Regions from separate parts of the Pseudarthrobacter sp. NS4 genome, predicted to be linked through region 1. Evidence: riboswitches for the same ligand, from Rfam matches in the RefSeq annotation. Region 1 holds a riboswitch; the other holds the start of a gene.
The links. Region 1 has a riboswitch for thiamine pyrophosphate ahead of thiO (glycine oxidase ThiO). Riboswitches for the same ligand answer to the same signal wherever they lie in the genome.
Positions count from the first base shown of each region.

Region 1 (3,970 bases):
GCGTCGCCGTGGCTGTGGGGGCCCTCACCTGGATCATCCTGATGGCGGCCGGGTTCGGCTACCTTCCCGGGCTGACCTGGCTTCCCTGGGTCCTGCCCATCGTTGTGGGCGCCGCGGCCGCCGTCGCCGTTGTTCTCTATCTGGGCCGCAGCCGCGCCCGGCAGGACGCCCGGCGGCTTACGGCAATCCTTCGTCGCTGAGAGGCCGGAGACCGGGGCGCTGTGAGTCAGTGGCCGCCGCCCCGTTGGGTGGCGGCCACTGCTGTTTATTGCCCGGGCACGTATTTCGCCGGCTCCGCCATGGCGCCCGCCGCTGCCGCAGCTTCACTTGCCCCCGCGGCTGCCGCCACGTCCCGCCCGGTCACCTGGCCCCCGGCGTCGTGGGAGGTGTAGCGGATGAAGACCCGGTTGTAGCGCCAGTCGAGGTCCGGATGGTGGTTCTGTTCCTCGGCCAGGCGTCCGACGGCGGCAATCAGCTCGAGTGCGGCAGCCGCCGTCGGCGTCTTGAAGACGGTGACCAACCCGCCGTTGCCAAACCGCCAGTCAGGGAGCCCGGCCAAGGCCTCGTCGATGCGTTCCGGGGAAAGGGCGTCTTTACCGGCCACTGCTGCTCCTTGCATCAGGGCGCCGGCCGGCGGAAAGCGGGCCCTACAGGAACTCGGCCCGGCCCTCCATCGCCGACGACGCCAGCGCGTGTTCACGGCGGGGTATGCGACCGGCCGCTTTCGCCAGCCTACCGGCGATAACGGCGTGTTTGAAGGCCTCCCCCATCAGTGCCGGATTCTGTGCCCGGGTCACAGCCGTGGCCAGCAGCACGGCGTCGCAGCCAAGCTCCATCGCAAGGGCAGCGTCCGACGCCGTGCCGATGCCGGCGTCCAGGACGACCGGGACGGAGGCGCGGGACACGATGAGCTCGATGTTGTGCGGGTTGAGGATGCCAAGGCCGGTGCCGATCGGGGACCCGAGCGGCATCACTGCGGTGGCTCCCAGATTTTCCAGCCGCAGGGCAAGGACGGGATCGTCGTTGGTGTACGCGAACACCTTGAAGCCGCGGTTGACCAATTGCTCCGTAGCATCCACCAGCTCCACGGCGTCCGGCAGGAGGGTGTGCTCATCGGCGATAACCTCAAGTTTCACCCAGTCGGTTTCCAGGGCTTCACGGGCCAGTTCCGCGGTGAGGACGGCATCCCGGGCCGTAAAGCACCCGGCAGTATTGGGCAGCACCCGGATGCCGTGGTCCACCAGCAACTGGAAAAGCGAGCCGGTCTCGGCCGTCGAATAGCGCCGCATGGCCACTGTGGTGAGAGAGGTGCCCGACGCCAGGAGCGCCGCGCCCAGGCCGTCAAGGCTGGGGGCACCGCCGGTGCCCATGATGAGCCGGGATGCCAGGGGCACGCCGTCGATGACCAGGGTATCGTCCAGGCCGGACGTGCCTGCGGAAGCGTTGGTGATGGTTTCGGTCATGGTGTCAGCCTCCCTGTACTGCCGTGACAAGCTCGACGTCGTCGCCGTCGGCGAGCGCTGTTGCGGACCACTGGCTGCGGGGCACCACCTGCGCATTGTGCGCCACTGCCACGCCGAGTTTTCCGCCATCCGTGGCCTGGCCGTCAGCGGCGAGCAGGCGGCCGGTAACCTGGCTGACGAGCATGGTGATGGAGGCCCCGTCAGCCACCGTATGTTGAGTTCCGTTCAGGGTGATGTTCATGCTGTCTCCTTGATGTTGAAGCTGGTGGCGGCTGGTTCCCGTCCCGAAAACCTGGCCGGGTCGAACGGTTTCCAGCGGACATCCGCCGTGCCGTCCATCAGGTCCCGGCAGATGGCGGCCGCTGCGGGTGCCAGGAGGACGCCGTGCCGGAAGAATCCGGTGGCAATGATGAGGCCCGGTACGTGCCCGTGCCCTTCGGCTGCGGGTCCGCCGGCCGTCGGCACCCGCCCGAGCAGCGGGGCATTGTCCGGGGTTCCGGGCCGTGCCCTCGCCGTGCATTCAAGCAGCTCAAGTTCCGCGACGGCAGGCACCAGGACCTGGGCATCCCGGAGGAGCTGATAAACGCCGCCTGCGGATACTGCGCCGGCATCGGACCGGGCGCCTGTCGACGACGGGTTGGTCCTTCCAGCCAGCGCATCCTCCCGCTGGGTGGCCCCGATCACCACCGTCCCGTCCTCCCGCGGGACGATATATACCGGAACGCCGTGGACCAGGCCACGGACGGTAGACGTCACCAGGGGCTGGAGCTGCCGCGGCACCGCCAGGCGCAGGATATCGCCGTGGACCGGCCGCAGCGGCAGGTGCAGCCCTTCGGGCAGGCCGGCCAGGGCTGCAGCGTCCAGGCCGTTGGCCACCACTGTTTCCCCGGCAAGGACGCTGCCGCCGCCGGCAAGTCGGGCACCCGCAACGGCTCCGTCGGCCCACACAAGCCCGACAGCCCTGTCCCGGACTGCATAACCGTCCTCAGCGCCTGCCACGGCCGGTCCGTTGTCATTGCTTTCGGAGTTATGCGAGGCCAGGGCGCGCCGCAGGCAGGACACCAGGAGCCGGGGATCCACCTTATGGTCGGCGGGAGTGTCGAGTGCGCAGGCAATGGCAGGGCTCAGCAGGGGTTCCCGACGGCGGGCCTCCCGGACAGTCAGCGGCTCCACGGTCAGGCCGTTGGCCTGCTGCACCCCGCGCAGGTCCATCAGTGCCCGGCGGTCGGCGGCGTCGGCACCCACGGCGAGGGTCGGCGTCGCAAGGTATCCGGAACTTTCACCGGAAGCGGCGGCCAGGTCGGCGGCAAAGCCGGGCCAGCGGGTGGAGGATGCAAGCATAAGTTCCAGGAGATCCTCCTCCTGGTAGTGCAGCTCGCTCACGGGGGCAAGCATCCCGGCGGCGGCCCAGCTGGCACCGGAGCCGGGGGCTTCGTCGATCAGCACTACGGAGCGCCCGGAACGGCTCGCCTCCCAGGCGATGGCGTGCCCGATGACTCCCCCGCCAATCACCGCGACGTCGGCACGGATGGTGCCGTTCTGAGCCCCGGGAGGGGCAGGGTCTTGGCTGCCCATGTGTCTCCTTCCCTACGCCGGCATTAACCGGATCAGGTCAAGCGGTCGGCTCTGACGCCCTCTCAGCCCGGCGCTTTATGACAGCTGCCGCGGGCTCCCGCAGTACGAGGCCAGTGTAGAGGAACTAGGCTTGCAGCCATGAATGTGTCCCACTCCCCTGTTCCCGCTGCTGCAGTTCCCGGTACCGATGCCTTTACGAATGCTGAAGGCACCTCCGGTTTGAAGGCTGCCCGCCTCTACCTCTGCACTGATGCACGCAGGGACCGCGGGGACTTCGCGGAGTTCGTGGATGCGGCGTTCGCCGGAGGCGTGGACATCATCCAGCTGCGCGACAAGACCATCGAGGCGGCCGAGGAGCTGGAGCTGCTGGCGGTCCTGAAGGAAGCCGCAAAACGCCACGGCAGGCTGTGGGCCGTAAATGACCGCGCTGATATCGCCGTGCTGTCCGGTGCACCGGTTTTCCATGTTGGCCAGAAGGACCTCCCCCTGGCCGCGGCCCGCACGCTGCTGAACGGCAACGCTGCCATCGGGCTTTCCAGCCATGCCCCCGGGCAGGTGGACGCTGCCCTCGCTGCCGCGGAAGGTCCGGCCGGGCTGGACTATTTCTGTGTGGGGCCGGTCTGGGCAACCCCGACCAAACCCGGCAGGGCCGCCGTCGGACTGGACCTGGTCAAGTACGTTGCGGCAGCCGGGGCCGGGAGCCAGGTGCCCTGGTTCGCGATCGGCGGCATCGACCACTCCAACGTGGACCAGGTGGTGGAGGCCGGGGCAGGCAGGATCGTGGTGGTGCGCGCCATCACGGAAGCCGACGACCCCGCTGCCGCCGCGGCAGCCCTCCTCGCCGCTTTGGACGGGACTACCTCCTAAGTCACATCTACAACACGGAGCAGCCGCAGGGACATAGATTCCATGCATAACCCGTGTTCTTCGGG
Region 1 is NZ_CP103288.1:2,887,943-2,891,912, forward strand. It holds gene NXY83_RS13550 (hypothetical protein) at 1-200, shown strand, start outside; gene NXY83_RS13555 (4a-hydroxytetrahydrobiopterin dehydratase) at 266-604, opposite strand; gene NXY83_RS13560 (thiazole synthase) at 648-1,463, opposite strand; gene thiS (sulfur carrier protein ThiS) at 1,468-1,704, opposite strand; gene thiO (glycine oxidase ThiO) at 1,701-3,038, opposite strand; TPP riboswitch at 3,031-3,149, opposite strand; gene thiE (thiamine phosphate synthase) at 3,177-3,905, shown strand.

Region 2 (3,970 bases), 1.3 Mb from region 1:
GTGTAGGGATTGGCGTCCACCAGCGCGGTGAGCCGCAGCCGCTCCAGCAGCTCGTCTACGCGTTCCTCGCCATGGCCCAGGTGCCGCGGACCGAACAGCAGCTCATCCAGCACCTTGCCGGTGACGAACTGGTGCTCGGGTTCCTGGAACACTGTGCCCACCCGTTCGATCAGTTGCTCGGCCTTCCATGCGTAAGGGTCTATTCCCGCTCCCCGGCTCAGGTCCAGGGTGGCTGAGACGTTGCCGGCAACCGGCGCCAGGAGTCCCGCGAGGGTCAGGGCGAAGGTTGATTTTCCTGCCCCGTTCGGCCCGGTAACCGCGAGCGCCTGCCCGGCCCGCACTTGCGCGCAAATGTCTTCCTGTACAGGGACCGGCGGAATTTTGCGGAGCCCCCTGCGCCGCGGACGTTCACGGGACACGGCCAGTTTCTCCGCGGCCAGCAGGATATTTCCAGCCCCAGGACCGGAAAGCCCGGGGGACGGATGCACCGCCCGGGCACGGGTGGCCGGAACGTACCCGGGAACCCACACCCCGGCGGCCATCAGCAGGCTCCGGGCCTCGCTCAGCACCTGGTCCGGCGGCCCGTCCAGCAGCACGGCAGGATCAGAGGCGGAACCGGGCTGCAGGACCACAATCCGGTCCACCAGGTCCTTCCATACGGATACCCGGTGCTCCACCACAACCAGCGTTGCGCCGGTCTTGTCCAGGCAGCGCCCCACGGCGTCGCGGACCTCCAGCACCCCCGCCGGATCAAGGTTGGCGGTGGGCTCATCCAGGAGGATCAGCCCGGGCCGCATCGCAAGGATTCCCGCCAGCGCCAACCGCTGTTTCTGCCCCCCGGACAGTGCCGACGTCGGATGGTCCAGCGGCAGGTGGGCAAGCCCGACGTCGGCCAGTGCCTCATGCACGCGGGTCCAGATGGCGTCGCGCGGCACGGCGAGGTTTTCCGCCCCGAAGGCGACGTCGTCCCCCACCCTGGAGAGGACCACTTGTGTTTCGGGGTCCTGCTGCATCAGCCCGGCCCGGCCGCGCTGCCCGCGGGGGGAACCGCCGTCGACCAGCAGCGAACCCGACTCATCCGAATCGCCCGCCTCGCCGTCGTCGTTCGCGTCCCCCAAGACCCCGGCCAGGGCATGCAGGAGGGTGGATTTGCCGGCGCCGGAGGGGCCGAGCAGCAGCACCCGCTCCCCCGGCCTGACGTCCAGGTCAAGGGCATTGACCGCGGGCCTGGTGCGGCCGGCGTGCCGCCAGCCCCAGCCGCGGGCGGTGACTGCCGCCGGCCGGACCGCTTCGGACTGGTGGGAATCTGCCTGCATCAGGAGAAGACGGGCTCCGTGGCTGCCTTGCGCGAGGCGAAGGAGCTCAGCACGCCGGTCTTCGCCAGTCCGCGGGTGGCGATCCAGGACAGGGCACCAGCGATGACCGCTCCGGAAATCGCGGTGAACACGATGTACGCCAGCTTGTCGCCGCCGGAGTAGGCGATGTTCCAGCCCCATGGCGCGAAGGAGTCGTTCAGGCCGCAGAAGAAGCCGGCCGCAGCACCGGCGAGCAGTGAAACGGGCAGGTTGAACTTCTTGTACACGAAGATCGCGAAGATGATCTCTGCGCCGAGGCCCTGGACAAGGCCGGAGAACAGCACGGATGCGCCGTACTGCGAGCCCATGAGGAGCTCCCCGGTGGCTGCAACGGTCTCGCAGAACAGTGCCGCGCCGGGCTTGCGGATGATGAGCATGCCCAGCACCGCCGGGATCATCCAGCCGCCGGCGATCAGGCCGGTCAGGGGCGGGTAAACGGCGTTCATCGGCGCAGACACTGCGGCCGCGCCCTGCGACCAGGCCCAAAAGATAACGCCACCGGCGATGGCGATCAGGGCCGCCACCACAATGTCCACGACACGCCAGGACTTACGGGTGGTCTTCTTGATTGATGTAGTGCTCATGTGATCCTCCTGGGAAACAGGAGGGGAAAGCGCGGCAAGCGGCACTTACTGCCGTTGCCGAACACTTCGAGAACTCGACTCCCTTGCGCCGGTACTAACCGGATCAGGTTCGAGGGTCTGCGGCTGTCCGCACTCTCAGCGCCCACCTGCGGTCCCTGGCCTGGCCAGTGCCGACGGCGGCGCTCCCCTGTCGTTAAGTGATGCTTGGTTGGTTGGGCGAAACTGCCCTGTTGGGCGTGGTCCAGTTTATACCCGGAGAGGGGTAGATTGTGGGCCATGACTGCCAATCCACCGCATGTGACTTACTTTGATCCGGACTCCGATGCCGCGCAGCCTGAGGGGTCGCTGGAAGCCCTCATCGGCCGTATCGAGGCGGAAATCCGCGAGCTCCAGTTCCCCGGCTTCTCGCTGGACGATTCGCTGAACCTTGGCCTTCTCCTCGTGGAGCTCGGCAAGGAGCGCGGATTACCCATCGCAATCGACATCACCAAGGGGGAACAGGTCCTGTTCCACGTGGCCTTGCCCGGCGCCACACCAGACAACGAACACTGGATCCGGGCAAAGCAGCGTACCGCCGCCCGGTACGAAGTACCCTCGCTTCTTGTGGGTTTGCGTGGCCGGCTCCGGGGCGGCCGGATCGAAGACCAGGGGTGGTTTGATCAAACCCGCTACGCCGCGCACGGCGGGTCCTTCCCGCTCTACGTCACGGGCGTAGGCGCAGTAGCCACCGTCACTGTTTCCGGCCTGCCCCAGGTGCAGGACCACGACCTGGTGGTGGAGGCCCTGCGCGAAATCCTCCGGCCGGGCGCCGAGGACTAGGCGCGCCGGGCAGTCCGGAGTTCCCGACTGTACCGGCTATGGACACTCCCGCGCGCGCGGGAGTACATTCGAGGCGAATGGCGGCATTTCCAGACCAGGAGGGCACAGTCATGACCGGACCAGCAACGGGGAACCAGGTCCGGGCGGCAGTGGACAAAGCCTGGGATGAAATGATCTTCATCGGCCCGGACCATCCCTACTATCCTTTGTTTGCCGAACTGGTGTCAGCCATCGGCAAGGCGTGGCAGCAGGGGTACGAGCACGGCCGCGGCGGCGGACAGCATGTGAATCCCTATGCCTGGAGCGGGCCGGAAGGCTAGTGGGGGCCGTGCGGACTTTCGGGGTGGAGGAAGAGTTCCTGCTTGTTGATGCCCGCACCGGAAACCACGCACCCGTGGCTGGTGATTTCCTGCTGGAAGCCCCTCACCCGGCCGCGTCGAAACAGCCGCCGACCGAAGGTGAATCACGTACGAAGGCCACCAAACGGAAGACCAGCCTTACAGCGGAGGTCCAGCGCGAGCAGGTGGAGGCGGTCTCAGCGCCTTTCACCGATCTCGGGGACCTGGCGGCTGCACTGCGGATGGGGCGCGCCGAAGCGGACCGGCAGGCAGCCTCGTTCGGTGCACGCGCCGTAGCCTTGGGCACCTCCCCCTTGGCCAGCCTGCCCCATACCCAAAGCCAGGCCCGCTACCAGGCCATGGAAGAGCGGTTTGGGCTGATCCTGCGGGAGCAGCTGATGTGTGGGTTTCACATCCACGTCTCGGTTGAGTCGGATGAGGAGGGCGTGGCCGTCCTGGACCGCATCCGGGTCTGGCTTCCAGTCCTTATTGCCTTGTCCGCGAATTCGCCTTACTGGCACGGGCAGGACACCGGCTATGCCAGCTTCCGCTACCAGGTGTGGCGGCGCTGGCCCACTGCCGGACCTACCGGAATTTTCGGGTCGGCGGCCGCTTACCGGAACCTGCTGGACATGCTGCTCTCCTGCAATGTCCTCCTGGACAGGGCAATGATCTATTTTGATGCGCGCCTGTCTTCCACCTTTCCCACCGTGGAGATCCGGGTTCCGGATGTCTGCCTGAAGGCTGGCCATGCCATTGCCATCGCGGCCGTGGCCCGTGCCCTGGTGGAAACTGCAGCCAGGGAATGGTCCCGGGGGTTGCCGCCGGCGAGGATCCCCGTCGAGATGATCCGGCTGGCGTCCTGGCGGGCCAG
Region 2 is NZ_CP103288.1:4,140,443-4,144,412, forward strand. It holds gene NXY83_RS19455 (ABC transporter ATP-binding protein) at 1-1,316, opposite strand, end outside; gene NXY83_RS19460 (ECF transporter S component) at 1,316-1,939, opposite strand; TPP riboswitch at 2,002-2,138, opposite strand; gene NXY83_RS19465 (heme-degrading domain-containing protein) at 2,216-2,758, shown strand; gene NXY83_RS19470 (hypothetical protein) at 2,869-3,078, shown strand; gene NXY83_RS19475 (carboxylate-amine ligase) at 3,087-3,970, shown strand, end outside.
Region 2: it holds a riboswitch for thiamine pyrophosphate, as region 1 does, so the genes downstream of both, NXY83_RS19460 (ECF transporter S component) here and thiO (glycine oxidase ThiO) in region 1, are expected to answer to the same signal.